One region of the Cellulomonas sp. P24 genome, then DNA from elsewhere that is predicted to be linked to it. Evidence: predicted binding sites of a transcription regulator. Region 1 holds the regulator's gene; the other holds the start of a gene.
The links. The regulator HrcA, encoded in region 1, represses chaperone genes, less so after heat shock. The targets are predictions, from matches to a motif close to TTNGCACTCGNNNNNNNCGAGTGCNAA.

Region 1 (7,110 bases):
CCGGGTCCACCATGTCGTGCAGCGCGTCGTACAGCGGTCGCAGGTAGGGGTCGATCTTCTCGCTGAGCGACCCGGGCAGGAACCCGAGCCGCTCGCCGGCCTCGACCGCCGGCCGGGTCAGCACGATCCGCGTGACCTGGCGCGCCTGCAGCGCCTGCACCGCCTTCGCCATCGCGAGGTACGTCTTGCCGGTTCCGGCCGGTCCGATGCCGAACGTGACCGTGTGCCGGTCGATCGCGTCGACGTAGTGCTTCTGCCCCGTCGTCTTGGGTCGGATCGTCCGCCCGCGCGAGGAGAGGATGTTCAACGAGAGCACGTCGGAGGGGCGGGTGGTCGCTGAGCTCGCGAGCATCTGCACCGAACGCGTGACCACGTCGGGACTGAGCGGCGCACCGTTCGCGGCCATCTCCACGAGCTCGTCGACCAGCCGGGCGACCAGGGCGACGTCTCCGGCCGGGCCGGCGAGCGAGATCTGGTTGCCCCGTGCGTGGATGTCGACGGCCTGAAACCCGCCCTCGATCGCCCGGAGGACCTCGTCGTCGCGGCCGAGGAGCTCGACCATCGACACCTCGGGGGCCACCGTGATCCGGTTCTCGACACGTGCGGCTGACCTGTCGCCGTGACCGCGTGACGCTGTGCTCTCCGCCATGTGCTCGGCTTGCGCCGCTGCGCTCCTTCAGTCACGCCTGTCGCCGTCCGACAGGGATGTCGTCGAGTCTACCGACGACTCGCGTCCGGGCACGGAGCGCGTCGCCGCGCCTGAAGGAGAGGGATCGGGGTACGTTCGAGGGACTCGCGAACCACGAGGCGTCGCTCCTCGGTGCCACGACGTGAAGGAGGGGACTGCCCATGAGCACGATCCGAGCCCGACGACGGGCACAGGCCGCAGCCGGGATCGTCACCCTGCTCGCGCTGGCGACCGTGTCCGGATGCGCGTCCACCGGGAGCACCGGTGCGACGCCGACCGGCACGTCGGCGTCCGCCGCACCGACGACGGCCACGGTGCCCCCGGCGACGGCGACGCTGTCGCCGCAGTCGACGGCGACCGACCAGCCGCTGCCCTCGAACCAGCCGTCCGCCGGCGTGAACGTGATCACGACGCCGATGCCGGGGTCGACGGTCTCCGGACCCGACGTCACCATCTCCGGCAGCGGCTCTGCCTTCGAGGGCACGCTGAACTGGGAGATCGTCCCGGCCGGCGGCACCACCCCGGTGGCCAGCGGCTTCACGAACGCCGGTGCGAACGGCACGCCGGGACCCTTCACGTTCACCGCGACCGTGCCGACCGGGACGCTGACAGTCGCCGTGTGGGAGCCGGACATGTCGAACGGCGAGTCCGGCACGACTCGGCACAACCTCGTGACGGTGACGTTCACCGTCTCCTGACGGCACGTCAGTCGGCGTGCGGACCGGTCATCCCCAGTAGCCGAGCCGTTGGGCGAGCAGGGCGAGAGCCACCGGTCCTGCCGTCGAGGTCCGCAGCACGTGCGGGCCGAGCCGCACCGTCTGGGCGCCCGCACCCTCGAGGGCGCTCACCTCGCGTTCGCTGATGCCGCCCTCCGGACCGACGACCACGAGGATCTGGGCGCCGGTGCGCGCCGACGGGAGACGGACCGTCGCGAGGGGCTGGTGGGCGTCCTCGTGCAGCACCAGGGCCGTCCCACCGCCGGCCACGGTGTCCGAGACACGCGCGACCAGCCCGGCGCCGTCCACCGCCGTTCCCACGACCGGCATGCGCGCACGGCGGGACTGCTTCGAGGCCGCACGTACGGTGCCGACCCAGCGTGCCCGGCTCTTGGCCGCGCGGTCGCCGCGCCAGACCACGATCGACCGATCGGCCTGCCAGGGCAGCACCTCGTCGGCACCGACCTCGGTCGCGGCCTCGATCGCGAGCTCGTCCCGGTCGCCCTTCGCGAGCGCCTGGACGAGCACCAGCCCGATCTCCGGCTCCGGCTCGACGACGTGCTCGCGGACCTCGAGGTGCACGCCCGTCGCGTCGACCGCGAGCACCACACCGCGGAGCCGCACGCCCGCCCCGTCGACGACGTCCACGCGCTCACCGGGAGCGCGTCGCTGCACGACGCCGGCGTGCCGGCCCTCGGCACCGTCGAGCAGGTACGTCGACCCGACCGTCGCGCCGTGCAGCGACCCCTGCTCGGCGAGGAACACCGGCGCGCTCATGCCGTTCCCGTCACGTCGACTGCCAGGTCACGCTCAACGCCCGCTGAGCTTGTCGCGCAGCTTGGCGAACACCCCCGGGTGCACCGCCGAGAGCCGCCCTTCCGGCCGCTGCTCCCCACGCAGCTCCGCGAGACGGCGCAGCAGCTCGACCTGCTCCTCGTCCTCCGGGGCGGGCACCTGCACCTCGATGTGCACGTCGAGGTCGCCCCGTCCGCCGGTGTGCAGGTGCCCGACGCCCAGCCCCTTGAGCGTGATGACCTGACCCGGCTGCGTGCCCGGTCGCAGGTCGATCTCCTGCATCCCGTCCAGGGTGTCCAGCTCGAGCACGGTGCCGAGCGCCGCCGCCGTCATGGGCACCTCGAGCGTGCAGTGCAGGTCGTCGCCGCGCCGCACGAACGTCTCGTGGTTGCGCTCGCGGACCTCGAGGTAGACGTCGCCGGCCGGCCCACCTGCCGGGCCCACCTCGCCCTGCCCCGTGAGCTTGATCCGGGTCCCCGTGTCGACGCCTGCCGGGACGTCGACGGAGAGCGTGCGACGGCTGCGGACCCGGCCCTCGCCCGCGCACTCGGTGCAGGGCTCCGGGATCACGGTGCCGAATCCGTGGCACGCGGCGCACGGGGCGGAGGTCATGACCTGGCCGAGGAACGACCGGGCGACCCGCTGCACCGATCCTCGCCCGCCGCACACGTCACAGGTGCGCGGCGAGCTCCCGGGTCGGCAGCACGAGCCCTCGCACGTCGGGCACAGCACCGCGGTGTCGACCTGGAGCTCGCGGTGCGCACCGAAGGCCGCCTCGGCGAGGTCGATGTCGAGCCGGAGCAGGGCGTCCTGGCCGCGACGTGCGCGCGGGATCGGGCCGCGCTGACCGGCCGACTGCGCCGCACCGAAGAACGTCTCGAAGATGTCCTGGAAGCCGAAGCCACCGCCCATGCCGCCACCAGGTGCGGACGGGTCGGCCCCCATGTCGTAGGCCTGCCGCTTCTCCGGGTTGGAGAGCACCTCGTAGGCACGCGAGACGTCCTTGAACCGGTCCTCGGTCTGCATGCCCTCGCCCGCGACGTCCGGGTGGAGCTCACGCGCGAGCTTGCGGTAGGCCTTCTTGATCTGGTCGGTGCTCGCGTCGCGCGGCACGCCGAGGATCTGGTAGTAGTCGCTCACTGATCACTTCCTGCAGGGGACATGGGTGGACCGGCGGCGGCCGGCGGAGGTCACGGGAGTGCGGCTCACCCGGCGAGGACCCGGGAGAGGTACCGGGCGACCGCACGGACGGATGCGATCGTGCCCGGGTAGTCCATGCGCAGCGGGCCGATCGACCCGATCCGCGCGAGGCTGGCGTCGTCTCCGCCGTACCCGCTCGTCACGAAGCTGGTCTCGACCAGCCCTTCGTGGTGCGTCTCGCGCCCGATCCGCACGGACACGCTCGCGGCGTCGTCGGCCATCTCGCTGAGCAGCCGGAGCAGCACGACCTGCTCCTCGAGGGCCTCGAGGACCGGGCCGAGCGTGTGCGTGAAGTCGTGCGCACCGGTCCGGGCGAGGTTCGCCGTGCCGGCGAGCACCAGACGCTCCTCGCTCTCCTCGGCGAGCGTCTCCTCGACGACCTGGACCACGGCCCGGACCAGCGCCTGGTCCGTGCTCGGGAACGCCTCCGCGAGCTCGCCGAGCGGGACGACGAGCTCGGAGAGCCGCCGGCCCGTCGCGACGACGTTGAGGCGTACCCGCAGCAGCGCGACGGTCTCCTCGGAGAGCGCAGGGGCGATCGTCGTGAGGTCCAGGGTGCGCTGCTCGACGCGGCCGGTGTCGGTGATGATGACGACCAGGAGCCGGTGCTCGCCGAGGTCGACGAGCTCGAGGTGACGCAGGGCCGACCGGCGGAGCGACGGGTACTGGACGACGGCGACCTGCTGGGTGAGCTGCGCGAGCAGGCGCACGGCACGGTCGACCACGTCGTCGAGGTCCACCGCTTCCTCGAGGAACGACTGGATGGCCCGCTTCTCCGGGCTCGACATCGCCTTGACGGTTGCGAGCCGGTCGACGAACAGCCGGTACCCACGATCCGTCGGCACGCGACCGGCCGACGTGTGGGGCTGGACGATGTAGCCCCCTTCCTCGAGGGCAGCCATGTCGTTGCGGATCGTCGCCGACGAGACCCCGAGGGAGTGCCGTTCCACGAGTGCGCGCGAGCCGACGGGTTCACGCGTGACCACGTAGTCCTCGACGATCGCGCGCAGCACGTCGAGCCTGCGGTCGTCGCTCACCGTGACCTCCCTGCGTCGTGTCGGTGTCGCGCCGGGTGATCTGCCCGGTGCGGCGGTCGTGTTCGGTCGCTCGCCTTCCTCGCCTCCCGGTGGCACTCCGGGGTGGCGAGTGCCAATTCTACGCGGCCGAGCCGCGCGTGTCGGGGACGACGCCCGCACACCGCCTCCTCGGTGAACGCCGGTGCGCGTCCTAGGCTTCCCGGGTGACGTCCCGACCCCCTGCCTCGACGCGCCCGGACCGTCCCGACCGCTACGGCTCCGACGTGCTGTCGACGCCCACGACGGGCCATCGGACGGCGCGCCGCTCGGTGCCGACACCGGCCGAGCAGGGCCTGGTGGTCGAGGAGGTCACGACCGGCTGGGTCGGTGCGGTGACCCGCGTCGAGAAGTCGGGCGGTCTTCACGTCGTCGTCCTCGAGGACCGGCGCGGACGCACCCGCACGTTCCCGCTCGGACCGGGCTTCTGGGTGGACGGCGCACCCGTCGAGCTCACGCCGCCGCGGCCGGTGCCGGCGCCGTCGGCGCCCACCCGGACCGCGTCGGGGTCACGTGCGGTCGCCGGGGCACGCGCACGCGTCGCCCGTGGGTCACGCATCTGGGTCGAGGGCAAGCACGACGCCGAGCTCGTGGAGAAGGTGTGGGGCGACGACCTGCGGATCGAGGGCGTGGTGGTCGAGCTGCTCGACGGTGTCGACAACCTGCCGGACGCGGTGCGGGACTTCGCACCCGAGCCCGGCCGTCGCCTCGGCGTGCTGGTCGACCACCTCGTGCCCGGGAGCAAGGAGAGTCGCATCGCTGAGGCGGTCATGCGCGCCGCGCCTCGCGGGACGGTCGTCGTGCTGGGGCACCCGTATGTCGACGTGTGGCAGGCCGTCCGGCCGGAACGCCTCGGGCTCTCCGGCTGGCCGACGATCGAGCGTGGCGTCGAGTGGAAGCACGGCATCCTCCGCGAGCTCGGCTGGCCGGCCGCGGATCAGGCGGACGTCGCACGGGCCTGGCAACGGATCCTGGGATCCGTGCGGTCCTACGCGGACCTCGAGCCGTCGCTCCTCGGGCGGGTCGAGGAGCTGATCGACTTCGTCACCGCTCCCTGACCGGCGCCGAGCGGCCTCCGGTCAGAGCCGCATCGCGGCACGACGGTTCCGGTTGGCCCATGCGTGCACCAGGGCGCCGAGCAGCGGTGCCGACGCCGAGCGGATCACGTACGTCACGCGACCGCCGTAGCCCGGGTACGCGACCGACATCGTGACCCGGGACTCGGTGGCGTCGACCGAGGCGATCGTCCAGAGCGGCAGCTCCTCGGGAGGCCGTCCGGTGCCGGGCTCGTGGACCCAGATGCGGTGCGTCGTCAACCGGTGCCCCTCGCCGTCCCACAGCACCTGCTCGACGGCCGGCACCGCCACCTGCCCGATCGGCTCCCGGCTGCGGTACGTCCCGGTGACGACGTCCGCGGACCACAGGACCCCGTCCCACCAGCGGAGCTGCCAGTCACCGGACGGGTCGGGGTACCACCCGGCGCTCACGCCGTGGAGGTACCCCGACCCGGGGTGGGGCGACGGCCCCTGCGTCATGCGTGTGCTGCTCTCGGTTCAGGACGCCTCCGTCAGGGGGCGACGGGCTCGCCGAGCATGCGGCGGTACATGTAGGCCGTCGCGATCATCGTGAGCGGGAACGCGATCAGCTGGCCGACACCGCAGACCAGCGCACCGATGGCCTGCACGACGTAGACGGCAAGGAAGAGCACGACGACCGTCCCGAGGTTCTTGTTGACCAACGAGAAGCTCGACTTGATCGCCTCGACCGCGCCCTGCTGCTTGTCGAGGACGAAGTACAGGGCGAACTGGGCGAAGAACGCGAACACGATGCCCGGGAGGACGCACAGCACCACTCCGACACCGGTGCCGAGGCCGATCAGCAGCGACGCCCCGATGACTCCCCCGAGGTTGTCGAACTGGAAGAAGGTCTTGAACTCGAGCGGCCGGCCGTACGTGATGTGCAGGGCGCCGCGGACCATCCCGGCCTGGGCCAAATACCCGAGAAGGATGATCACGATGTAGAAGACGATCGACCCGAAGCCGAAGCCGGCACCGAACATCCCCGACGAGCTGCCGTACGGGTCGTTGTTCGCTGCCGTCACCGCTGACGCGATGAGCGCGAAGTAGAACGCGCCACCGATGACGGCGATCACCGCACCGTAGACGAGCACCGCCAGGAGGATCGGCCCGACGTTCGCGGTGAACTTGGTCCAGCCGTAGTTGAACGCCTCACCGATACCGACCGCCTGCGGGCCGCCGGGGGCACCGTAGGGCTGAGGTGCCGGCGGCATCGCTCCGGGGGGACCGTAGCCACCACCAGGGGGCGGCGGGTAGCTGCCCGCGGGCGGAGGGGGGTACGCGCCAGGCGGCGGAGGGTACGCCCCGGGCGGCGGGACTGCACCCGCAGGAGGCTGCTGAGGCTCGTTCTCGTCGCGCGGCGTGCCGCCCGGTCCGTTCTCGGTCATGGTCATCCTTCGGTCCGATCGCAGGTGACTCCGGTCGAACCACCCGCACCGCTGACAGAGAATCGAAATGTGGAGGTCGTGTCAAGGACCTGCGTATGAGCAGGCTGTGTCCCACCTAGTCGGTGAGGGCCCGGACCACCGCATCGGCCAGGAGCCGCCCTCGACGGGTGAGGA
Region 2 (7,110 bases), 2.1 Mb from region 1:
GCGGCGACACCGTCACCGAGAACGCGATCATGGCGGCGGCCCGGCGTCCGGGCGTGAGCGTGATCCACAACGCGAGCCCGAACTACATGGTGCAGGACCTCTGCTTCTACCTCGAGCTCCTCGGCGTGCGGATCGACGGGATCGGCACCACGACGTTGCGCATCCACGGCCTCGCCGACATCGACGCCGACGTCGACTACGCACCGTCCGAGGACCCGGTCGAGGCGATGAGCCTCCTCACCGCCGGCATCGTCACCGGTTCGGAGATCACGGTCGCGCGCATCCCGATCGAGTTCATGCGGATCGAGCTCGCGACCCTCGCCGAGATGGGACTGCAGTACACGCAGTCCGACGAGTACCTCGCCCGCAACGGACGCACCGCACTCGTCGACGTGACGGTGCACCCGAGCGCGCTCCGCGCACCGCTCGACAAGATCCACCCGATGCCCTTCCCCGGGCTCAACATCGACAACCTGCCGTTCTTCGCCGTCATCGCCGCCTGCGCCGAGGGGCACACGCTCGTGCACGACTGGGTCTACGAGGGCCGCGCGATCCATCTGACGGACCTGACACGTCTGGGCGCCGACGTCCGGCTCCTCGACCCGCACCGGCTCGACGTCGTCGGTCCGACCCGCTGGTCGGGCGCCGAGGTGAGCTGCCCGCCTGCGCTGCGCCCGGCCGTCGTGATCCTGCTCGCGATGCTCGCGGCGCGCGGCACCTCGGTGCTGCGGAACGTCGACATCATCTCGCGCGGCTACGAGCAGCTCCAGGAACGCCTGATCGAGCTCGGCGCGCAGATCGAGACGTTCCGCGACTGAGCCGCGTGAGGTCGCGCGGTCAGCGCGTCGTGTAGTTCGGTGCCTCGATCGTCATCTGGATGTCGTGCGGGTGGGACTCCTTGAGCCCGGCGGAGGTGATCCGCACGAACTGGCCGCGGTCCTGCAGCTCGGGGATGGTGCGCGCCCCGACGTAGAACATCGACTGGTGGAGCCCCCCGATCAGCTGGTGCGCGACCGCGCGGAGCGGACCGCGGTAGGGCACCTGGCCCTCGATCCCCTCCGGGACGATCTTCTCGTCCGAGGCCACGTCCGCCTGGAAGTACCGGTCCTTCGAGTAGGACACCCGACCGCGCGACGCCATGGCCCCGAGCGAACCCATCCCGCGGTAGTGCTTGAACTGCTTGCCGTTCACGAAGACCAGGTCACCGGGGCTCTCCTCGCAGCCGGCGAGCAACGAGCCGAGCATGACGCTGTCCGCCCCCGCGACGAGCGCCTTCGCGATGTCCCCGGAGTACTGCAGCCCACCGTCGCCGATCACCGGCACCCCGGCCGGGGTCGTCGCCTTGGACGCCTCGTAGATCGCGGTGATCTGCGGCACCCCGACACCGGCGACCACCCGCGTCGTGCAGATCGATCCCGGACCGACGCCCACCTTCACGCCGTCGACGCCGGCGTCGACCAGCGCCTGGGCACCGGCACGCGTCGCGACGTTCCCCCGATCACGTCCACACCGCGCGCGGCCGGGTCGGACTTCAGGCGTCGGATCATCGCGAGCATCGCCTGGGCGTGACCGTGCGCGGTGTCCACCACGACGACGTCCACGCCCGCCTCGACGAGCGCCATCGCGCGCTCCCACGCGTCGCCGTAGAACCCGACGGCCGCCGCGACCCGCAGGCGACCCTCGTCGTCCTTCGTCGCGTCGGGGTACTGCTCCGTCTTGACGAAGTCCTTCACGGTGATCAGGCCGGAGAGCCGCCCGGCGGCGTCGACCAGCGGGAGCTTCTCGATCTTGTGCTTGGCGAGGAGCGCGGCAGCGTCGTCACGCGTGATCCCGACAGGTGCGGTGACCAACGGCATCGGGGTCATGACCTCACGCACACGCCGGGTCGCGAACTCCGACGGCGGCACGAACCGCAGGTCGCGGTTGGTGATGATCCCGAGCAGCGTGCGGTCGCCGTCCACGACGGGAAGGCCCGACACCCGGTACTTGCCGCACAGGGCGTCGAGCTCGGCGAGCGTCGCGTCCGGTCCGACGGTCACCGGGTCGGTGATCATCCCGGACTCGGACCGCTTCACGAGGTCCACCTGGTGCGCCTGGTCGTCGATCGACAGGTTGCGGTGGAGGACGCCGATGCCGCCCTGGCGCGCCATCGCGATCGCCATCCTGGCCTCGGTGACGGTGTCCATCGCGGCCGACAGCAGCGGCACCGCCATCGAGATGTTCCGGGTCAACCGCGTCTGCGTGCTCACCTCGGAGGGGATCACGTCGCTCTCGCCGGGGAGCAGGAGGACGTCGTCGTACGTCAGGCCGGTGAAGGCGAAGGGGTCGCGGGGGGGCGTCGGGTCCAACGGTTCCGGGCTCAACCATCTGCCGATGATACGTCGGTCGCCTGGGCGTCGAGCGCGCCCCGGAGCCCGCCGGGTCAGCTGATCAGGCCGCGGCGGATGCCGATCGCGACGGCCTGCGCACGGTCGGCGGCGCCCAGCTTGCGGAAGAGCCGACGGGCGTGGGTCTTGACGGTGTCCTCGCTGAGGAACAGCTCGGCCCCGATCTGCGAGTTCGAGCGACCGTTGCTCATCCCGGTGAGGACCTCGAGCTCGCGCTTCGTGAGGACCGTCTCGGTGGCGACTGGTCTCGGGGAGTGAGCGCTCATCGAGGCGACCTGCGCACGCGCGCTGGTCGGGCTGCGCGGCGGCTGGGGCGCGGCAGGCGCCGTCCCGTCCACGCGCGCGTGGAGGACCGGTCCCGTCGTGAGGTGGGCGACCACCGCGGCAAGCTCGGGGACGCCGACATCCGGTGCCAGGTAGCCGCGCGCACCCAGGTGGATGGCCCGGTCGAGAGCGACCTCGTCACCGGGGACCGCGAGCATGACGACGGTCGTCCCGTCCGCGACCATCCGCAGCCGGCGGATCGCCTCGACCGGTCCGGTGCCGGGAAGGTGGGCGTCGAGCAGCACGATCGTCGGCGCGGCGCGGCGCGCGAGCACGAGCAGCTCTTCCGCAGACGCCGCCGACCGCACCGGGGCGAGCCCCGGGACGCCGTGCGCCGCAGTGACCAGTCGATCGCGCACCGCCGATGACCCGTGGCACACCACGACACCGCCCATTCGGGGGTCCCCTCTCGCTCTGTGCCGCAGTCCCAGCCTGGTCCGGTTCCGCGTTGGTCCTTCAGGTATCGACCCGTCGGGCCCCCGAGGTGAGCCCTGGACCGGGGTGAAAAGGATCACCCCTGGTGGCAGGGCATCAGGGACAGACTGCGAGGACCTCGTGGAGCAGCCCGGTGAGGCTCCGGTTGCGGTGCACGATCGGCCCCCACGGGAGCGCAACCGCGGAGGGTTCGTCGGCGACGGACAAGAACAACGGCAGCTCCGGGCGGGCCTCGTGCAGGGCGTGCACGACCGTCAGGTCCGGCGAGCTCCCGTCGGAGAGCAGGACGACCGCAGCGGGGTTCGTCATCGCGGAGATCTCGAGCACGCGGTGAGGCTCGAGCACGCCGGTGACCACCCGTGCATCCACCTCACGGTCGGACAGCGCCGCCGCGAGCACATGCAGGCCGACCGGCCGGGCCTCGCCCGGCCCGGCGAGCAGGAGCACGACGGCGTTCCGTTCGGACGAGGCGGAACCGCGTGCTCTCCGCCGCCGGAGCGCCCCGAGCACCGCCCCGTAGAGCACCGCGTCGGGGTCCTCCCCCGGTCGTCCGAGGACCGTGCGGGTCGCCAGGCCGGCACGGGCAGGTTCGACCAGCTCGCTCCACCACGAGAGCACGTCGTCGTTGTCGGAGAACTCGAGCAGTCGTCGAGAGGTCGCCTCGTCGCCGGCGAGCACGGCGTCGACGACCGCGGTCGGCGTGGAACGGTCGCGCGACGAGACCGAGACGAGATACGCGCCGCGCGCGTCACCGAGCTGCGCGACGTCCCCGCCGGGCGCGGCCGCGAGCGCGACCCGAGCGGCCTCGGACGGCGCGACGCCGTCCAGCGTGAGGCTGCGCATGACCATGAGCCGGGCCACGTCGTCACCGGTGTACCGACGATGCGAGCCGGCCAGGTGCGCCGAGGGTCCGAGGCGGTAGCGGCGGTCCCAGGTGCGCAGCGTCGCGGGCGCGACGCCGAGGCGACGTGCGACCGCGGCGACGGTGAGGGCCGGCGCCGTCGGCTCGCCCGAGGCCGGTTGCCCGGCCGAGCCACGAGGGTGCGCGGAGCTGGGCATGCCTCGATTGTGCCCACGGTGCGTGGCGAACGCACGTCGGCCCACCGGGTGAAACGGGGCGAATCGTTCCAACCGATCGCGACACGCCGCAGATCTGAACCAGATCTGACCAGAGCCTTGAACAACTTATGACGCGGTTATAGCGTGGCAACGCAGATGAGGTCGACGGCGCCGCATCGCCGCCGCTCGGACTCACCGACAGAACGTCGTCACGGATGACCGGGGCGACGGGCACCGGCGCACGACGTGGAGGAGTGCAGATGGCCGAGATCTCACGACTGCCCGGTCCAGTGATGGATCTGTGGGAGTGGCAGTTCGACGGAGCCTGCCGCGAGGCCGACCCCACGCTGTTCTTCCACCCGGAGGGCGAGCGCGGCGCCGCACGCCGCCGGCGCGCGGAGGCGGCCAAGGCCGTGTGTGCGACCTGCCGGGTGCTCGAGCAGTGCCGACGCCAGTCCCTCTCCGTCCGCGAACCCTACGGCGTGTGGGGTGGCCTCTCCGAGGACGAGCGCGTCGCGATCCTGGCCAACCCGGTGCGCCGGGCCGGCTGAGACCCGTACCCCCTGGCGCGACGCACCACGGACATGACGAGGCCCCGCCCGGCAGCTGCCGGGCGGGGCCTCGTCATACGCTCCGGTCGACGGGCGACCGGCCGTGCAGGAACCGCAGCGTTACTTGACGACGATCGCGAGGATGTCGCGCGCCGAGAGGATCAGGTACTCCTCACCGGAGTACTTCACCTCGGTCCCGCCGTACTTGCTGTAGATGACCTTGTCGCCCACGGCCACATCCAGCGGGATGCGGTTGCCGTTGTCGTCGACACGACCCGGGCCGACAGCGAGGACCTCGCCCTCCTGGGGCTTCTCCTTGGCACTGTCCGGGATGACAAGACCAGAGGCCGTCGTCTGCTCTGCCTCGAGAGTCTTGACGACGATCCGGTCCTCGAGCGGCTTGATGGAGACCGACACAGCGGACCTCCCCTTCGCATGTGAGTTCTTCAGTGATGTCCGATGCCGCACCGCAGGGCCGCCCGTCGTCGCGGGTGCCGGACAGACCGACCAGCGCAGCTGGCACTCTCCTGCGGAGTGTGCCAGCAGCAAATCTAGGCGCGACCTAGCACTCGGTCAAGGCGAGTGCCAACAGGCCTGCTCGTCGCCCGTCCCCGCGCCGATCCGACCGCCGCCGTACGTGGAAGGATCGCGGGCATGGACGCCGCCGCCGTGACCCACCTCCTGAGCCCCCAGGGCTGGGCCCTCCTCGGCGCGCTCCCGCCGTACGACGAGTCGCGCACGCTCGCGATCTCCGAGCGGTTGCGGCGCGAAGGGCTCGACCCGGACCTCGTCGCCGCGGCGCTGACCCAGTCCCGCCTGCGCGCCAAGGCGCACGACAAGCTCGGCGCATTCGCCGACGGCATGCTCTTCACCCAGGCCGGCCTCGAGCAGGCGACCCGCCTCGAGGTCGCGGCACGTCACGCGCAGCGCTACGTCGCCGCCGGGATCACCCACGTGGCGGACCTCACCTGCGGGATCGGCGCGGACGCGATGGCCTTCGCCGGCATGGGCCTGCGCGTGCTGGCGATCGACGCCGACGAGGTGACCGCCGCCCTCGCGACGGTCAACCTGCGGCACTTCCCCGAGTCCGAGGTGCGGCACGCCAACTCGCTGACCGTCGACCTCACCGGGATCGACGGCGCCTACGCCGACCCGGCGCGCCGGACGACCTCCGGCAGCCGGGTCCACGACCCGACGGCCTACTCCCCGCCCCTGGACGCCGTGCTCGCCGTGCGGTCCCGGGTACCGGCCCTCGGCGTGAAGGTCGGCCCGGGGATCCCGCACGGCGCGCTCCCCGCGGACGCCGAGACGCAGTGGGTCTCGGTCGACGGCGACGTCGTCGAGGCCGGGCTCTGGTTCGGGCCGCTCGCACCTCAGGGCCCCGGGCGGAGCGCCCTCGTGCTGCGCGACGGGGGGCGCCCACGCGCTGCGTGCGGACGCCGCCCTCGGCCCGGCTCCGGTCGGTGCGGTCGGCGAGTACCTGTACGAGCCGGACGGAGCGGTGATCCGTGCCGGGCTCGTCGGTGAGCTCGCGCAGCTGATCGACGGTCGGCTCATCGACCCGACGATCGCTTACGTGACCGCCGACCAGCAGCACGCGACACCCCTCGCCACTGCGTACCGGGTCCTCGACACGCAGCCGTTCGGTCTCAAGCGCCTCCGGGCGTACCTGCGCAGTCGCGACGTCGGGCGGCTGACGATCAAGAAGCGCGGCACGGCCGTCGTCCCCGAGCAGCTGCGCGCCCAGCTCGACCTGCGCGGCAGCGCCGAGGCCACGATCGTGCTGACCCGCGTCGCGGGCCGCCAGGTCGTCCTGCTCGTCGACCCCGTCTGACCCGGCAGACCCGATCCGGCGGGTCCGCCGGACCCGACACCCCGGGAACGGTCCCGCATCCGCCACCGCACGGCAGGATGGTCCCCATGGAGATCCCGTTCGCCCGGTCCGCTCGCTCGAGCGTGGGCATCGAGTGGGAGCTCGCGCTCGTCGACAAGGACTCGGGCGACCTCCGGCAGGTCGCGCAGACCGTCCTCGACGCGGTGCGCCCGCCCGAGGGCGGCGAGCACCCGAGCATCCGGCAGGAGCTGCTGCTCAACACCGTCGAGGTGGTCTCCGGGGTGTGCCGGACGGTCGGCGAGGCCGGCAACGACCTCGAGCGCGCGATCGCCGAGGTACGGACGGTCACCGACCCGCTGCGCGTCGAGCTGATGTGCGCGGGGACGCACCCGTTCGCGCAGTGGGCCCACCAGAAGGTGACGGACAAGGAGCGCTACGCGACCCTGATCGACCGCACGCAGTGGTGGGGCCGCCAGATGCTCATCTACGGCGTGCACGTGCACGTGGGCATCGAGGACCG

Region 2: the regulator HrcA is predicted to act here: its motif matches at 5,319-5,345, upstream of groES (co-chaperone GroES).

What each region holds. Positions count from the first base shown of each region.
Region 1 is NZ_JAJDFX010000002.1:3,583,345-3,590,454, reverse strand. It holds gene LJB74_RS16775 (PhoH family protein) at 1-649, opposite strand, end outside; gene LJB74_RS16770 (Gmad2 immunoglobulin-like domain-containing protein) at 850-1,386, shown strand; gene LJB74_RS16765 (16S rRNA (uracil(1498)-N(3))-methyltransferase) at 1,414-2,181, opposite strand; gene dnaJ (molecular chaperone DnaJ) at 2,215-3,339, opposite strand; gene hrcA (heat-inducible transcriptional repressor HrcA) at 3,405-4,436, opposite strand; gene LJB74_RS16750 (DUF3097 domain-containing protein) at 4,640-5,530, shown strand; gene LJB74_RS16745 (DUF2510 domain-containing protein) at 5,552-6,007, opposite strand; gene LJB74_RS16740 (hypothetical protein) at 6,040-6,762, opposite strand; partial or broken gene hemW (radical SAM family heme chaperone HemW) at 7,052-7,110, opposite strand, start outside.
Region 2 is NZ_JAJDFX010000002.1:1,520,368-1,527,477, forward strand. It holds gene LJB74_RS07050 (helix-turn-helix domain-containing protein) at 1-818, shown strand, start outside; partial or broken gene guaB (IMP dehydrogenase) at 838-2,348, opposite strand; gene LJB74_RS07060 (response regulator transcription factor) at 2,423-3,070, opposite strand; gene LJB74_RS07065 (MerR family transcriptional regulator) at 3,243-4,205, opposite strand; gene LJB74_RS07070 (WhiB family transcriptional regulator) at 4,466-4,756, shown strand; gene groES (co-chaperone GroES) at 4,877-5,173, opposite strand; partial or broken gene LJB74_RS07080 (SAM-dependent methyltransferase) at 5,411-6,590, shown strand; gene LJB74_RS07085 (glutamate--cysteine ligase) at 6,677-7,110, shown strand, end outside.